Linked DNA regions of Methylomagnum ishizawai. The protein of the gene in region 1 interacts with the protein of each later gene in a pairwise test. Links are inferred from orthologs where the notes say so. Each region holds a gene or a part of one and is shown on either strand. Other genes may lie near its edges.

Region 1 (7,752 bases):
GCCCCGCCGCCCAACTTCAAGCACCTCCTGGCGGCGGGTTTCCTGATCCTGCTGCCCACCCTCATGATCGCCAAGCAACCGGACCTCGGCACCGCCGTCCTGGTGGGGACGGGCGGGGCCGCCGTGGTGTTCCTGGCCGGCTTGCCCTGGATTTATCTCCTGGGGCTGGCCGCCCTGGGCGGGAGCCTCCTGCCCGTGGTCTGGCATTTCATGCACGGCTACCAGCGCGACCGGGTATTGACCTTCCTCAACCCGGAGGCCGACCCCCTGGGCCGCGGCTACCATATCATCCAATCCAAGATCGCTATCGGCTCGGGCGGGGTTTATGGCAAGGGCTGGCTGCACGGCACCCAGGCCCATTTGGAATTCCTGCCGGAGCGCTCCACCGACTTCATCTTCGCCGTGTTCGCCGAGGAATTCGGGCTATTGGGCTGTGCGGGGTTGCTGGCGATCTATCTGTTCATCCTCGGGCGCTGCCTGTATATCGTGATGCAGGCCCCGGACCGCTATAGCCGCTATCTGGCGGGGGCTTTGACGCTCACTTTCTTCGTCTATGTGTTCGTGAACATCGGCATGGTGATCGGCATCCTGCCGGTGGTGGGCGTGCCGCTGCCCTTGGTGAGCTATGGCGGTACCTCGATGGTGACCTTGCTGGCGGGCTTCGGGATGCTGATGTCGATCCAGACCCACCAGCGGCGCAACGGGGGCTGAAGCCAGGACAGGCGCGCTCACCCCTCCCGCCCGAACTCCACCATCCCCCGGATCAACTGCGCCAGCGACCGCGCCTCCATCTTGTGCATGAGGTTCTCGCGGTGCTTCTCGATGGTCCGCTCGCTGAGCCCGAATTCCAGGGCGATGGCCTTGCTCGGCTCGCCCCGCACCATGCGGTCCAGCACCTCGCGCTCGCGCTGGGTGAGCAGGGCCAACCGCTGCCGGAACGCGGCGCATTCCACGGCCCGCGCCCGCCGCTCCCGGTCCTGGCGCAGGGCGTCCTGGATGCGGTCCAACATTTGCTGGTGGGTCACCGGCTTCTCCAGGAAATCGAACGCGCCCGCCTTCATGGCCTGCACCGCCATCCACACCTCGGCGTGGCCGGTGATGACGATGACCGGCAAGCACAAGCCCAACTCCCGCAGGCGCTCCAACAAGCGCAAGCCGCCCATCCCCGGCATCCGCACATCCAGCAGCAAACACCCCGGCCTATCGTCCCGGTAGGCCGCCAGGAAATCCTCCGCCGACACAAACGCCTCGACCGGCAAGCCCACCGATTCGATCAACCATTTGAACGACTGCCGCATGTCCTGGTCGTCGTCCACCACGAACACCGTGGAATCCTTCATGCCCCGCTCCTTCCGTCGCCCGTCGGCAAGACCAGTTTGAACACCGCCCCCGCGTCCGGGACCGAGTCCGCCACGATATGCCCGCCATGCGCCTCGGCGATGGTGCGGCAGATCGACAGGCCCAGGCCGATGCCCTTGGCCTTGGTGCTGACGAAAGGCTCGAACATCGTCCCGGCCAAACCATCGGAAAACCCCGGCCCGGTATCGGCCACGGCGATTTCGATTTCCGTGGGCGACACCGGCCCGGCGCTCACCGCGAGCCGGCGGCGTTCGGGCGGGATGGCTTCCATCGCCTCCATGGCGTTGAGCATCAGGTTCAACAACACCTGCTGCAAATGCACCCGCTGGCCCCAGACCGGCGGCAAGGCGGCGGGAAGATGCCGGACCACGGCGATCTTGCGCCGGGCCAACTCCTGGCGGGCCACGGCCAGGGCGGCATCGACCACGGCTTCGACCGCCACCCAGTCCCGGCCCGTCTCGCGCCGCCGGACCAAGTCGCGGATACCATGCACCACCTCGGCGGCGCGTTGTGACAGGCGCAAGGTCTCGTCGATGGCCTCGGCCAGGCGGGGATGGTCCTCGAACACGGCGCGGAACCGGAGCTTGGCCCCGCCCAGGTAATTGGCGATGGCCCCCAGCGGTTGGTTGAGTTCATGGGCCATGGTCGCGGCCAATTCGCCCGCCACGGTGAGGCGATGCACATGCAGCAATTCAAGCCGCTGTTGTTGCAGGCGGTCCTCCAAAGCCTTGCGCTCGCTGATATCACGCAGGATGCCGGTGAAATGGAGGCCGCCGCCATCGAACCCGCCGACGGCGATTTCCACCGGGAACACCGAGCCATTTTTGCGCAAGCCCGACAATTCGCGCCCGCAAGACAGGCTACGGTTGGGACTGGATATCCGGGTCTTGGCGAGCAGAGCATCGTGCGCCTCCCGCAAGGGCTGGGGCATGAGTTGGTTGACGTTGCGCCCGAGCAATTCATCGACCGTGTAGCCGAACATCTGGGCGGCGGCGGGATTGCACAGTTCGATCACGCCCTGGTCGTCGATGGTGACGATGCCTTCCACGGCGGTGTCGAGGATGGCCCGCAACCGGGCTTCGTTGCGCCTGAGCTTTTCCTCCAACAGCCGCCGCCCGGCGGCCTCGGCCTCCAGATGGGCGACGGCTTCGCGGTGGCAGGCGATTTCGCGCTCCAACCGGGCGTTGATCCGTGCCAACTCGGCAGGGCTGGGCAGGTACAAAGCCCGGCGCAGCACCGGCCACAGCAAGATGGCGGTACACACCGACACCGCCGCCGTCACCGCCTTCAAGATGCCCTGCACGGCGTAATCGGGATGCCACAGCACCCAGATATCGAAGAAATGGGTGGTGCCGCAAGCCAGGATGAAACTGGCGAACAGGATGAACATCCAACGGTAGACCAGATCGGTGCGCCGCCGCACGAAGAAGGCCAGCCCGAACGGGATCGAGTAATAGGCCAAGCCGGTCAGGGCGTCGGAAATCACATGCAGTTCGATCAAGCCCCGGCTCCAGATCAAGCAATTGCCATGGGGCAGGAAATCCCCGCGGAAGAACCAGGATAGGAGGGTTTGGAACATGGTGCGCTCTCCGTTCAGGGAAACCCAGGCAATGTGCCGACAGGACAACCTCCATCATAGACCCGGTGGATCGTGCCGTTCCCGGCAGCGGCGCGGTATGAAACCACGCGGCTCCACCGAATTGCCCCCGCCGCCTAGCCTCTAGTATGCTTCCCGGTTTACATCCCCCGACCGAATCCCGACGTATGGACGACACCTACCAGCCCTCCGAGATCGAAGAAGCCACCCAACGCCGTTGGGAAGCGCAAGGCGTGTTCCGCGCCGTGGAAGACCCGAGCAAAGAAAAATACTACTGCCTGTCGATGTTCCCCTATCCCAGCGGGCGGCTGCACATGGGCCACGTCAGGAACTACACCATCGGCGACGTGATGTCCCGCTACCAACGGATGCGCGGTAAGAACGTGCTGCAACCGATGGGCTGGGACGCCTTCGGCCTGCCCGCCGAGAACGCCGCTATGGCGAAAGGCGTGCCGCCGGGCGATTGGACCTTGGACAACATCGCCTACATGAAAGACCAGCTCAAACGCTTGGGCTTCGGCTACGACTGGGACCGCGAGGTCGCCACCTGCAAGCCGGAGTATTACCGCTGGGAGCAATGGTTCTTCCTGCGCCTGCTGGAAAAGGGCTTGGTCTATAAGAAAACCTCGCCGGTCAACTGGTGCCCGCACGACGCCACCGTGCTGGCCAACGAGCAGGTCATCGAAGGCTGCTGCTGGCGCTGCGACACGCCGGTGGTACGCAAGGAAATCTCGCAGTGGTTCATGAAGATCACCGCCTACGCCGACGAGTTGTTGACCGAACTGGACGGCATGACCGGCTGGCCGGAGCAAGTCCGCACCATGCAGGCCAATTGGATCGGCAAGAGCTACGGCGTGCGCTTCGCCTTCCCCTACACCCTGGACGGCAAAGAAGAAAAGCTGTGGGTCTACACCACCCGCGCCGACACGATCATGGGCGTGACCTTCTGCGCCGTGGCCCCGGAACATCCGCTGGCGACCCATGCCGCGCAAAGCAATCCCGAACTCGCCGCCTTCATCCAGGAATGCGCCCAGAGCGGCACCGCCGAGGCCGACATGGCGACCATGGAAAAGAAAGGCATGGCGACCGGCATTGCCGTCACCCATCCCATCACGGGCGAGCAAGTGCCGGTCTGGGTTGGTAACTACGTCCTGATGGGCTACGGCGAAGGCGCGGTGATGGCGGTCCCGGCCCACGACGAGCGCGATTTCCATTTCGCCCATAAGTACGGCCTGCCGATCCGGCAGGTCATCGGCCACAAGGACGGCTGCGCGGAATTCAACGTCGAGGCTTGGCAAGATTGGTACGGCGATAAATCCGTGGCTGTTTGTGTCAACTCCGGCCCCTACGATGGCCTCGCCTACAACGCCGCCGTGGACGCCATCGCCGCCGACCTCAAGGCCAAAGGCTTGGGCGAAAAGCAAGTGAACTTCCGCCTGCGCGACTGGGGCGTTTCCCGCCAGCGCTATTGGGGCTGCCCGGTGCCGGTCATCTATTGCGACGACTGCGGCACGGTGCCGGTCCCGGACGACCAACTGCCGGTGGAATTGCCCAAGGGCGTGGAGATCACCGGCATCGGCTCGCCCCTGGCCCGGTTGGAATCCTTCGTCCACGTCGATTGCCCCAAGTGCGGCAAACCGGCCCGGCGCGAAACCGACACCTTCGACACCTTCATGGAATCCTCCTGGTATTTCGCCCGCTACGCCTGCGCCGACAACGGCGAGGCCATGCTCGACGAGCGGGCCAATTACTGGCTGCCGGTGGACCAATACATCGGCGGCATCGAGCACGCCATCCTGCATCTTCTGTACTCGCGCTTCTACCACAAGCTGCTGCGCGATGCCGGGCTGGTGCAGTGCGGCGAACCGTTCGCCAACCTGTTGACCCAAGGCATGGTGGTAGCCCCGACCTTCTATCGCGAGGACCACGGCAAGAAAGCCTATGTCGGCCCCACCGAGGTCGATGTCAGCACCGACGAGAAGGGCCGCATCACCGGGGCCACGCTGAAAGCCGATGGCGCGCCCGTACTGGTCGGCGGCACCGAGAAGATGTCGAAGTCCAAGAACAACGGCGTCGATCCCGAGCATCTGGTCAGCCGCTACGGCGCGGACACCGTGCGCCTCTTTACCATGTTCGCCGCTCCGCCCGAACAATCGCTGGAATGGTCGGATTCGGGTGTCGAGGGTGCATACCGCTTCCTGCGGCGTTTGTGGCGGCAGGTCGCCCTGCATGTCAACGAAGGCCCGGTCCCGGCTTTGGACCAAACCACGCTGGACGAAGGCCAAAAAACCCTGCGCCGCCAAGTCCACGAAACCCTGCGCAAAGTCACCGACGACATGGGGCGGCGTTTCACTTTCAACACCGCCATCGCGGCCAATATGGAACTCCTGAACGCGCTATCCAAGTTCGAGGACGCCAGCGCCCAAGGCCGCGCCCTGCGCCAGGAAGCCCTGGAACTGGTCGCGCTGATGCTCTCGCCCATCGTGCCGCATATCGCCGAGCATCTGTGGGCCGAACTCGGCCATGCTGACACCATCGCCACCGCGCCCTGGCCGCAATGGGATGATTCCGCCCTGGTCCAGGACAGCCTCGAATACGTGGTCCAGGTCAACGGCAAGCTGCGCGGTAAGATCACCGTGGCGGTGGACGCCCCGAACGAGGCCATCCAAGCCGCCGCCCTGGCCGATGCCAACGTCCAGCGCTTCATCGAGGGCAAGCCGCCCAAGAAGGTCGTGGTGGTGCCCAAGAAACTGGTCAACATCGTGGTATAAGCCCATGGCCCGACGGCTCCGCCTCGCCGCTCCGCTCTCCGCCGCCCTGGCGCTGGCCGCTTGCGGCTGGCACCTGCGCGGCGAAATGCCGGGCACCAAGCTCGAAAACACGCTCTACCTCTCCGGCATCACCAACAAGAACCCGTTCTATGGCGACTTCAACCAGACGCTGAACAACCTCGGCGGCGTGTTGGCCCCGACGCCGGGACTCGCCAGCGCGGTCGTCCACATCACCTCGGCCGCCCACACCCGCCGCCCCATCACCCTGAGCCAGCAAGGCCGCGCCAACACCTTCGACCTGACCTACCGGGTCGTCTACGATGTCCGCAGCCCCAAGGGTGAAATCCTGATCCCGCAACAGGAACTCGAAATCCGCCGCGACTACTTCAACGACCAGACCACGCCGCTGGGCCAAGGCTACGAAGAAGACATGTACCGCCAGGAAATGCAGAAGGAGGCCGCCCGGACCCTGCTGCGGCAGGTGTCCTACACCCTCCGGCAGCAGCGCAAAACGGCGAACCCGACGTGAAACTCTATCCCGAGCAGTTGGAGGAACACCTCAAGCGCAAGCTGCTGCCGATCTACCTCCTGAGCGGCGACGAACCCCTGCAACTGACCGAGGCCGCCGACGCCCTGCGCCACGCCGCCAAGGCCCAGGGCTATCCCAGCCGGGAATTGTTCTACGCCGACGCCGGTTTCGATTGGGCCTTGCTGCGGGAAGCCACCGACGCCTTCTCGCTGTTCGGCGAGCGGCGCTTGCTCGACCTCCGCATCCCCGCCAAACCGGACAAGAACGCCACCGCCGCCCTGTTGCATTACGCCGAGCGCCCACCGGAAGACGCCATCCTGGTCATCAGCACCGCCAAGCTGGCCACCGCCGACCAGAAGGCCAAGTGGTACCAGGCCATCGACAAAATCGGCGCGGTGCTGCCGGTCTGGCCCTTGGAAGGCGAGAAACTCCTGCGCTGGATCGACCGCCGCCTCAGCACGCGGGGGCTGTTGACCGACCAATCGGGCCTGCGCCTCATCGCCGCCCGCACCGAGGGCAACCTGCTCGCCGCCGCCCAGGAAATCGAGAAGCTGCATATCCTGCATGGCCGGGGCAAGCTGAGCGACGAGCAGATCGTCCAGGCGGTGGCGAACAGCGCCCGCTACGATGTGTTCGACCTGGCCGAGGAAGTCCTGCGCGGACAGGCCGGGAAAGCCTACCGGGTGCTGATGGGACTCAAGGCCGAAGGCGTGGCCCCCGCCGTGGCGCTGTGGGCGCTGGGCCGGGATATCCGGCTGGTCGCGGCCCTGCTGCGGGAAATCGCGGGCGGGACCTCCCAAGACTCGGCCTACGCCAAGCTCAAGGTCTGGGACAACCGCAAGGAAACCCTGGGGCTGGCCCTGCGGCGACTGGACCGGGGCACGGTGCATCGCGCCCTGTTGCTGGCCGCAGAGGCGGATCGGGTCATCAAGGGCGCGGGCGTGGGGGAGGCTTGGGATGCGTTGTTGGCGGTGTGTTTGTGTGTGGCGGCACCGCCTGGGAAAGCGGTTTTGGATCGGCTCCATTCATAATCCGGCATAGGAGTTAATTCCATGGGGCACATATTCATCGCGGGCAGTCATCGGGCTTCGTATCGCGACTTTGGAAACCAATGGATGGTCCGTTCCAGAGGAAAACCTATGACGCCTCGTCAAGCGCGGCGAATCAAACTGCCCCGGATTTCCAGCACAACGACATCCGTATACCCTTGAATCCATTGAGCAATAATCCCACCCTCCAGCCATGACCGAATCCATCCAAACCTATCTCGAAACCATCGGCCACAACGCCCGCGCCGCCGCCCGCCAGATCAGCCGGGCCGAGACCGCCGCCAAGAACCAAGCCTTGCTCGCCATCGCCGCCACCTTGGAAGCCGAAGCCGCCTTCCTCATCGCCGAGAACCAAAAAGACCTGGAAGCGGGCCGCCAGAGCGGCCTCGACAGCGCCATGCTCGACCGCCTCGACATCAACGCGAAGCGCGTGAAGACCATGGCCGA
Region 2 (5,684 bases), 660 kb from region 1 along the record:
GGAGGATTAGGTCGATTTCGGTTGCGCCGCTTTGAGCCGTTCGAGTTCGGCCAGGAGGGCGGCTTTTTCCGCTTGTTCCCGTGCTAAGCCTTGTTCGGCTTGCTCTTTGGCGATGCGTTCTTGTTCAAGTGCCAAGCTTTGCTGTTCAAACGCCAAGCGTTGTTGCTCAAGCGCCAAGCGCTGTTGCTCAAGGACCAAGCGTTGCTGCTCGCGTTCGTGCCGGGCCTCCTCCAATTCCAATGCGATGGTGCGTTGCTCGCGCAGGAAGTTCTCCCGCGCTTGGTAGGCGAAGTAGTTCAATTCCTTTTCGGAAAACTTTCTCAAGGTTTCCATGGCTTGCCTCATTTCCAGGGTGTTCATCCAATCGGGGAGCGTGGTGTCGTTGAGCCGGTCGCCTTCGTTGAACAGCTTGAGCCAGCGCTGTTCTTCGGTTTCGACCCGTTCCGCCGCGAATTTCCCCAGTTCCAGCGTCCAGATGCCGCCGTTGTCCAACAAAGCTTGGCCGCGTTCGTCGCGTAATTTGTAGTGGCGGGCATAGCGGCCATCGTCCCTGAACAAATCGTCGGCCAGCAACCAAATGGCGTAGGTCGGCGTGAGTTTTTCGTAATCCTGGCCGCTACGCAATTGTTGGGTATAAAGGTCGGCCCAGGTGTAGGCCATGCGGGCGGGCAGGTTGCGGTAGGCGACCAACTGGATTTCGATCTGGTAGAACCGCCCTGCCCCGTCCTGGGCTTTCACATCGACGATGCTGAGCTTGTCGTCCAAAAACTCCTTCTCGTTGAAGGGGTTGAGGATTTGGACTTCCGTGATGGGCGCGGGCAATTCCCCGTCCAGCACGGCGTTGAGGAAATGGATGAGCAGGTTACGGTTTTCCTCCGCGCCCAGCAGCGCCTTGAAGACGCAGTCGATTTTGGGATCGATGCGGTGTTTCATTGGGCCTGTACCCCGCCATCCAACAAGGCCAGGAACCCCGCCTCGTCCAAGACCTCGACGCCCAATTCCCGCGCCTTGGCCAGCTTCGAGCCGGGATCGGCCCCGGCGATGACGGCGCGGGTATTTTTGGAGACGCTGCCCGCGACCTTGCCGCCCAAGGCTTGCAGCTTGGCCTTGGCCTCCTCGCGGGATAGGGATTCCAGCGTGCCGGTGACGACGAAGGTTTGGCCCTTGAGCGGCAATTCGGCGGCGGGCGGCAACTCGGGCATCGGTTCCCACTGTATTCCCGCCGCTAACAGCGCCGCGACCACTTCCAGGTTATGCGGCTGGCGGAAGAAGGTGTGGATATGATGGGCGACCGACGGACCCACATCGGGCACGGTTTGCAGGGTTTCTTCGTCGGCGGCTTGGATGGCGCTGAGTTCGCGGAAATACGCGGCCAAGGTCTGGGCGGTGACTTCACCCACCTCGCGGATGCCTAGCGCGTATAGGAAGCGCGGCAAGCTGGTGTGCTTGCTGGCTTCCAGCGCGGCGACCAGGTTTTCCGCCGATTTGCGGCCCATGCGCTCCAAACCGGCCAGTTCATCGACCTGGAGCCGGTAAAGATCGGCCACGGTTTTGATGAGAGCCTTGTCGAGGATTTGGTCCACCAGTTTGTCGCCCAGGCCGTCGATATCCATGGCCCGGCGCGAGGCGAAATGCTTGATGGCTTCCTTGTGCTGGGCTGGGCAATACAGCCCGCCGCTACAGCGGGCGATGGCCTCGCCCTCGGCGGTTTCCACCTCCGAGCCGCATACGGGGCACTGTGGGGGCAACTCGAACAGCGGGACTTCGGTGTCCCGCAATTCCGGGAGGCTTTTCACCACTTCCGGGATGACATCGCCCGCCCGCCGCACGACGACCGTGTCGCCGACCCGGATATCCTTGCGCCGGACCTCGTCGATATTGTGCAAAGTGGCGTTGGTGACGGTGACGCCGCCGACGAACACCGGCTCCAACCGCGCCACCGGGGTCAAGGCCCCGGTGCGTCCGACTTGCACCTCGATGGCGGTGACGCGGGTGGTGGCTTCCTCCGCCGGGAATTTATGGGCGATGGCCCAGCGCGGGGCGCGGGCCACGAAACCCAGGATTTCGCGCTGGTCCAGCCGGTCGATCTTGTAGACCACGCCGTCGATGTCGTAATCCAGCCCGGCCCGCCGCGCCCGCAGATCGCGGTAATAATCGAGGCAGGCCGCGCTGCCCTGGACCACATGCGATTCGGGATTGACCGGCAAACCCCAGGTTTTGAACCGCGCCATCAGTTCGCTTTGGGTGGCGGGTAGTTCGGCGGTGGGATAAGCGCCATAGCCATAGCAGAAGAACGCCAGGGGCCGGGCGGCGGTGATCTTGGGATCGAGTTGGCGCAGGCTCCCGGCGGCGGCGTTGCGCGGGTTGGCGAAGGTTTTTTCGCCCAGCCGCCGCGCCCGCTCGTTCAGCGCCTCGAAACCGGCTTTGGGCATGAACACCTCGCCCCGCGCCTCGAACCGCGCCGGCCAGCCCGCGCCCGCCAAGCGCAGCGGCACCGCGCGGATGGTGCGGACATTGTGGGTGATGTCCTCGCCGGTCTGGCCATCGCCGCGGGTCGCGGCCCGCGCCAGGACGCCGTCTTCGTAGATCAGGCTGACCGCCAGCCCGTCCAGCTTGGGTTCGACCAGATAATCCAGCGCCGCCCCGTGCAAGGGTTTTTGCGCCCGCCGCTCGAAATCGGCCACGTCCTCGTCGGTGAAGGCGTTGTCCAGCGACAGCATGGCGACTTCGTGGCGGACTTCCGCGAACGCCTTGAGCGGGGCCGCACCCACCCGTTGCGTGGGCGAATCGGCGGTCCGCAATTCGGGATGGTCGTGTTCCAGGGCGACGAGTTCGCGCATCAAGGCGTCGAACTCGGCGTCGGGAATCACCGGCGCGTCGAACTTGTGATAGCGCTCGTTGTGGAATTCGATCTGTCCGCGCAATTCGGCGGCGCGGTGGCGGGCGGATTCGGGAGTGTTCATGAGTCTTCGCAGGCGTCTTCCAGCAGGCCGCGCATATGGGCGATTTTGTCCTGGGTCAGAAGCTGGCGTTTTTCATCCCATTCGGCCCCGCCCAGCCGGTTCGCCAGCTTGTGGCTGGTGCGGACCAAGTCGTCGAATACCGCGATGGGGTTGGACACCCGGTCGGGCTGGAAGAACAGCACCACGCCTGGGCATTCGAAGGCTTCCATATTGTCCATCGGGAAGGTGCCGGGTTCGACCAGGCTGGCGACGCTGAACAGGGTTTCCCGGAACTTGCGGTCGTAGCGGTGGAAGATGCCCATGCTGCCGTGGATCAAATCCAGGTCGAGCAGCGCGTCGCGGAGGTCGTCGCCCTGGAAATAGCGCCGTCCGCCGCTCGCCACCACGCTGACCTGGATCAAGACCGGGATCGGGGCGCTGCCGGTGGTTTTCTTGGGTTCCGGTGGGGTTTTCGCGGTGGGTTCGGGTTTGGGTTTGGCCGGCGGTGGCTCGGGGGCGGGCTTGGATTCCCCGAAGTCCAACAGATCGTTGTCGAGATCGTCGTCCAGGCCGTAGGCGGCGGGTTCCGGCGTGGCGGGTTTGCGGCCCTTATAGCCCAGGCTTTCGAATTCGTCGTCGTCGGGGTCTTGATAGCGGGATTTGGACGGTGGGGCTTCCTGGCCGGGATCGTAGCCCAATTCGTCGTATTCGCCGCGGCGTTGGAGGAAATCCAGCAGTTTCTGCCGGTGGCGGCCCCAGATATAGATGCCGGCGATCACCAGGAGGCCGATCACCAAGAGGACGATGCGAATGGTGTCTCTGTCCATTGGGTTTCCTCGGATGGGAGGTTGGTTATTTATGAAGCAAGTATTGGAGCGCCGCGTTTTTCATGTCAGAACCGGATGGTGCGGGGTTCGTTCTGTTCATGATGGATGCGATAAATGATCCGATGGCTGCGGACGATGATTTCCCAAATATTCCGGTTGTCGATTCCCGGCTCAATTTTTCCAATCTCTGGATATATCCGATGGACTTGGTGTTATCGATGGGCGGCTTATCGAATAAAGATAGCGCATGGCGTTTTGAATATCCGGGCGGGTCGAAAGAGGGAAATTTATTTGATAAGCTACCTGTGAGATTCCGCTTCGCCATCTTCCATTTGAGTCGTCCTGTGGTCCAAATTTCTAGTATTTGTGGAGGGCGGTATACTCACATCGCCGCCATTTCCACCGCCGCATCAATATCCACCGCGACGATTCTAGATACCCCAGGTTCTTTCATGGTCACGCCGGCCAAATGCTGGGCGATTTCCATGGTGGCCTTATTGTGGGAGATGAACAGGAATTGTACCCGCTCCGACATTTCCTTGACCAACTGGCTGAACCGGCCCACGTTGGCGTCATCCAAGGGCGCGTCCACTTCGTCGAGCAGGCAGAACGGCGCGGGATTCAGCTCGAAGATGGCGAACACCAAGGCCGCCGCCGTCAACGCCTTTTCGCCGCCCGAGAGCAGGTGGATGGAGCTATTGCGCTTGCCAGGGGGCCGCGCCATCACGCTGACCCCGGCTTCCAGCAATTCGCGCTCGGTCAGTTCCAAATACGCCTGTCCGCCGCCGAACAGCTTGGGGAACATGCGCTGCAAACCGGCGTTGATCTGGTCGAAGGTGTCCTTGAAGCGGGCGCGGCATTCCTGGTCGATCTTGGCTATGGCTTCCTTGAGGGTGGCGAGCGATTGGCTCAAGTCCTGGTGCTGCTGTTCGAGGAATTTCATGCGCTCGTCCTGGGCTTGGTATTCCTCCATCGCGGTCAGGTTTACCGCGCCCAGGCGGGAGATTTCCTCGGCCAATTCGGCGACGCGCTGTTGCCAAGCCTTTTCCTCGGCTTCGGGCGGAAGGCTCGCTATCGCTTCGTCCGGTTTGGCGTCGAGTTCCTCGAATTGCTCGCGCACCGTTTGCCAGCGCACTTCGTTGGTGGAGAGTTCGAGTTTGGCCTGTTCCAACTGTTCCTTGAGAGCTTCCAGGTCGCGCTCGTTTTGGAGGCGGGCTTCGTTGAGGCGGCGGATTTCGGCGCTGGTTTCTTGATCGCGGCGGCGCAGCGCGTTGAGATCGCGGTCGGCGGCGGTGCGGCGTTCGATAAGGTGGTCTAGCTCGGTGGCTTCGGCTTCGACCGGAGCGGCGGTTTCGGCCAAGCGTTGGTTTAGCGCTTCCAGCCGTTCCAGGGCTTGCCGGTACAGGGTTTGCGCCCGCTCCAAATGCTTGAGGGTGAGGCTTTCGTTGGAAACGAGGCTTTCGCGGCGGCTGTTGAGGGCGTTGCGGCGGTCGCGTTCGGCGCGGAGGGCGGCGTCGGCTTCCTGCAATTGGCTTTCCAAGGCGGCGCGGCGGGCGGCTTGCTCGGTGGATTTGGGACCGAGTTCGGTCAGGCGGTCTTCAGCATCGAGCAGGAGGCCGCAGGCTTCGGCGGTTTCCTCGTGGTTCTCGGCGCGTTGGGAGTCCAGGTCTTCGGCTTCCAATTCCAGTTGGCGCAGGCGCTTGCTGGCTTGTTCGCAACGGGCTTCGGCGGCGCTGAGTTCGGCTTTGAGCTTCGCGTGTTCGGAGGCGAGGCGGCGTTCGTCGGTTTGCAGGCGTTCGCGTTCTTGCTCGGCGGTGCGGATCGAGGTTTCGGCCTGGGCCAGTGCTTGTTCCAGGGTTAGTGCCTGGGCTTGGCATTCGTCGCGGCGGGCTTTGAGTTCGCGCAGATCGCGTTC

What was found. Proteins that work in one complex are often made in the same cells at the same time.
Region 2: the proteins of leuS (region 1) and ligA interact in binary tests that used the Escherichia coli proteins (3 or more experiments, as listed by UniProt). The link is inferred for Methylomagnum ishizawai from one-to-one orthologs.

The regions. Positions count from the first base shown.
Region 1 is NZ_FXAM01000001.1:881,109-888,860, reverse strand. The notes cover bases 2,764-5,927. They hold leuS (leucine--tRNA ligase), read left to right. Parts: upstream 2,764-3,123; coding sequence 3,124-5,727; downstream 5,728-5,927. Other genes in these bases: B9N93_RS03995 (LPS-assembly lipoprotein LptE), read left to right, coding at 5,732-5,927; B9N93_RS04005 (two-component system sensor histidine kinase NtrB), read right to left, coding at 2,764-2,938. Outside these bases: rod shape-determining protein RodA, read left to right, coding at 1-711; B9N93_RS04010 (response regulator transcription factor), read right to left, coding at 729-1,340; more of B9N93_RS04005, read right to left, coding at 1,337-2,763; more of B9N93_RS03995, read left to right, coding at 5,928-6,256; holA (DNA polymerase III subunit delta), read left to right, coding at 6,253-7,287; B9N93_RS03985 (glutamate-5-semialdehyde dehydrogenase), read left to right, coding at 7,499-7,752.
Region 2 is NZ_FXAM01000001.1:216,477-222,160, reverse strand. Bases 447-3,446 are described here. They hold ligA (NAD-dependent DNA ligase LigA), read right to left. Parts: upstream 2,964-3,446; coding sequence 930-2,963; downstream 447-929. Other genes in these bases: B9N93_RS00935 (cell division protein ZipA), read right to left, coding at 2,960-3,446; B9N93_RS00945 (Rpn family recombination-promoting nuclease/putative transposase), read right to left, coding at 447-933. Outside these bases: more of B9N93_RS00945, read right to left, coding at 7-446; more of B9N93_RS00935, read right to left, coding at 3,447-3,769; chromosome segregation protein SMC, read right to left, coding at 4,152-5,684. UniProt on the Escherichia coli protein: DNA ligase that catalyzes the formation of phosphodiester linkages between 5'-phosphoryl and 3'-hydroxyl groups in double-stranded DNA using NAD as a coenzyme and as the energy source for the reaction.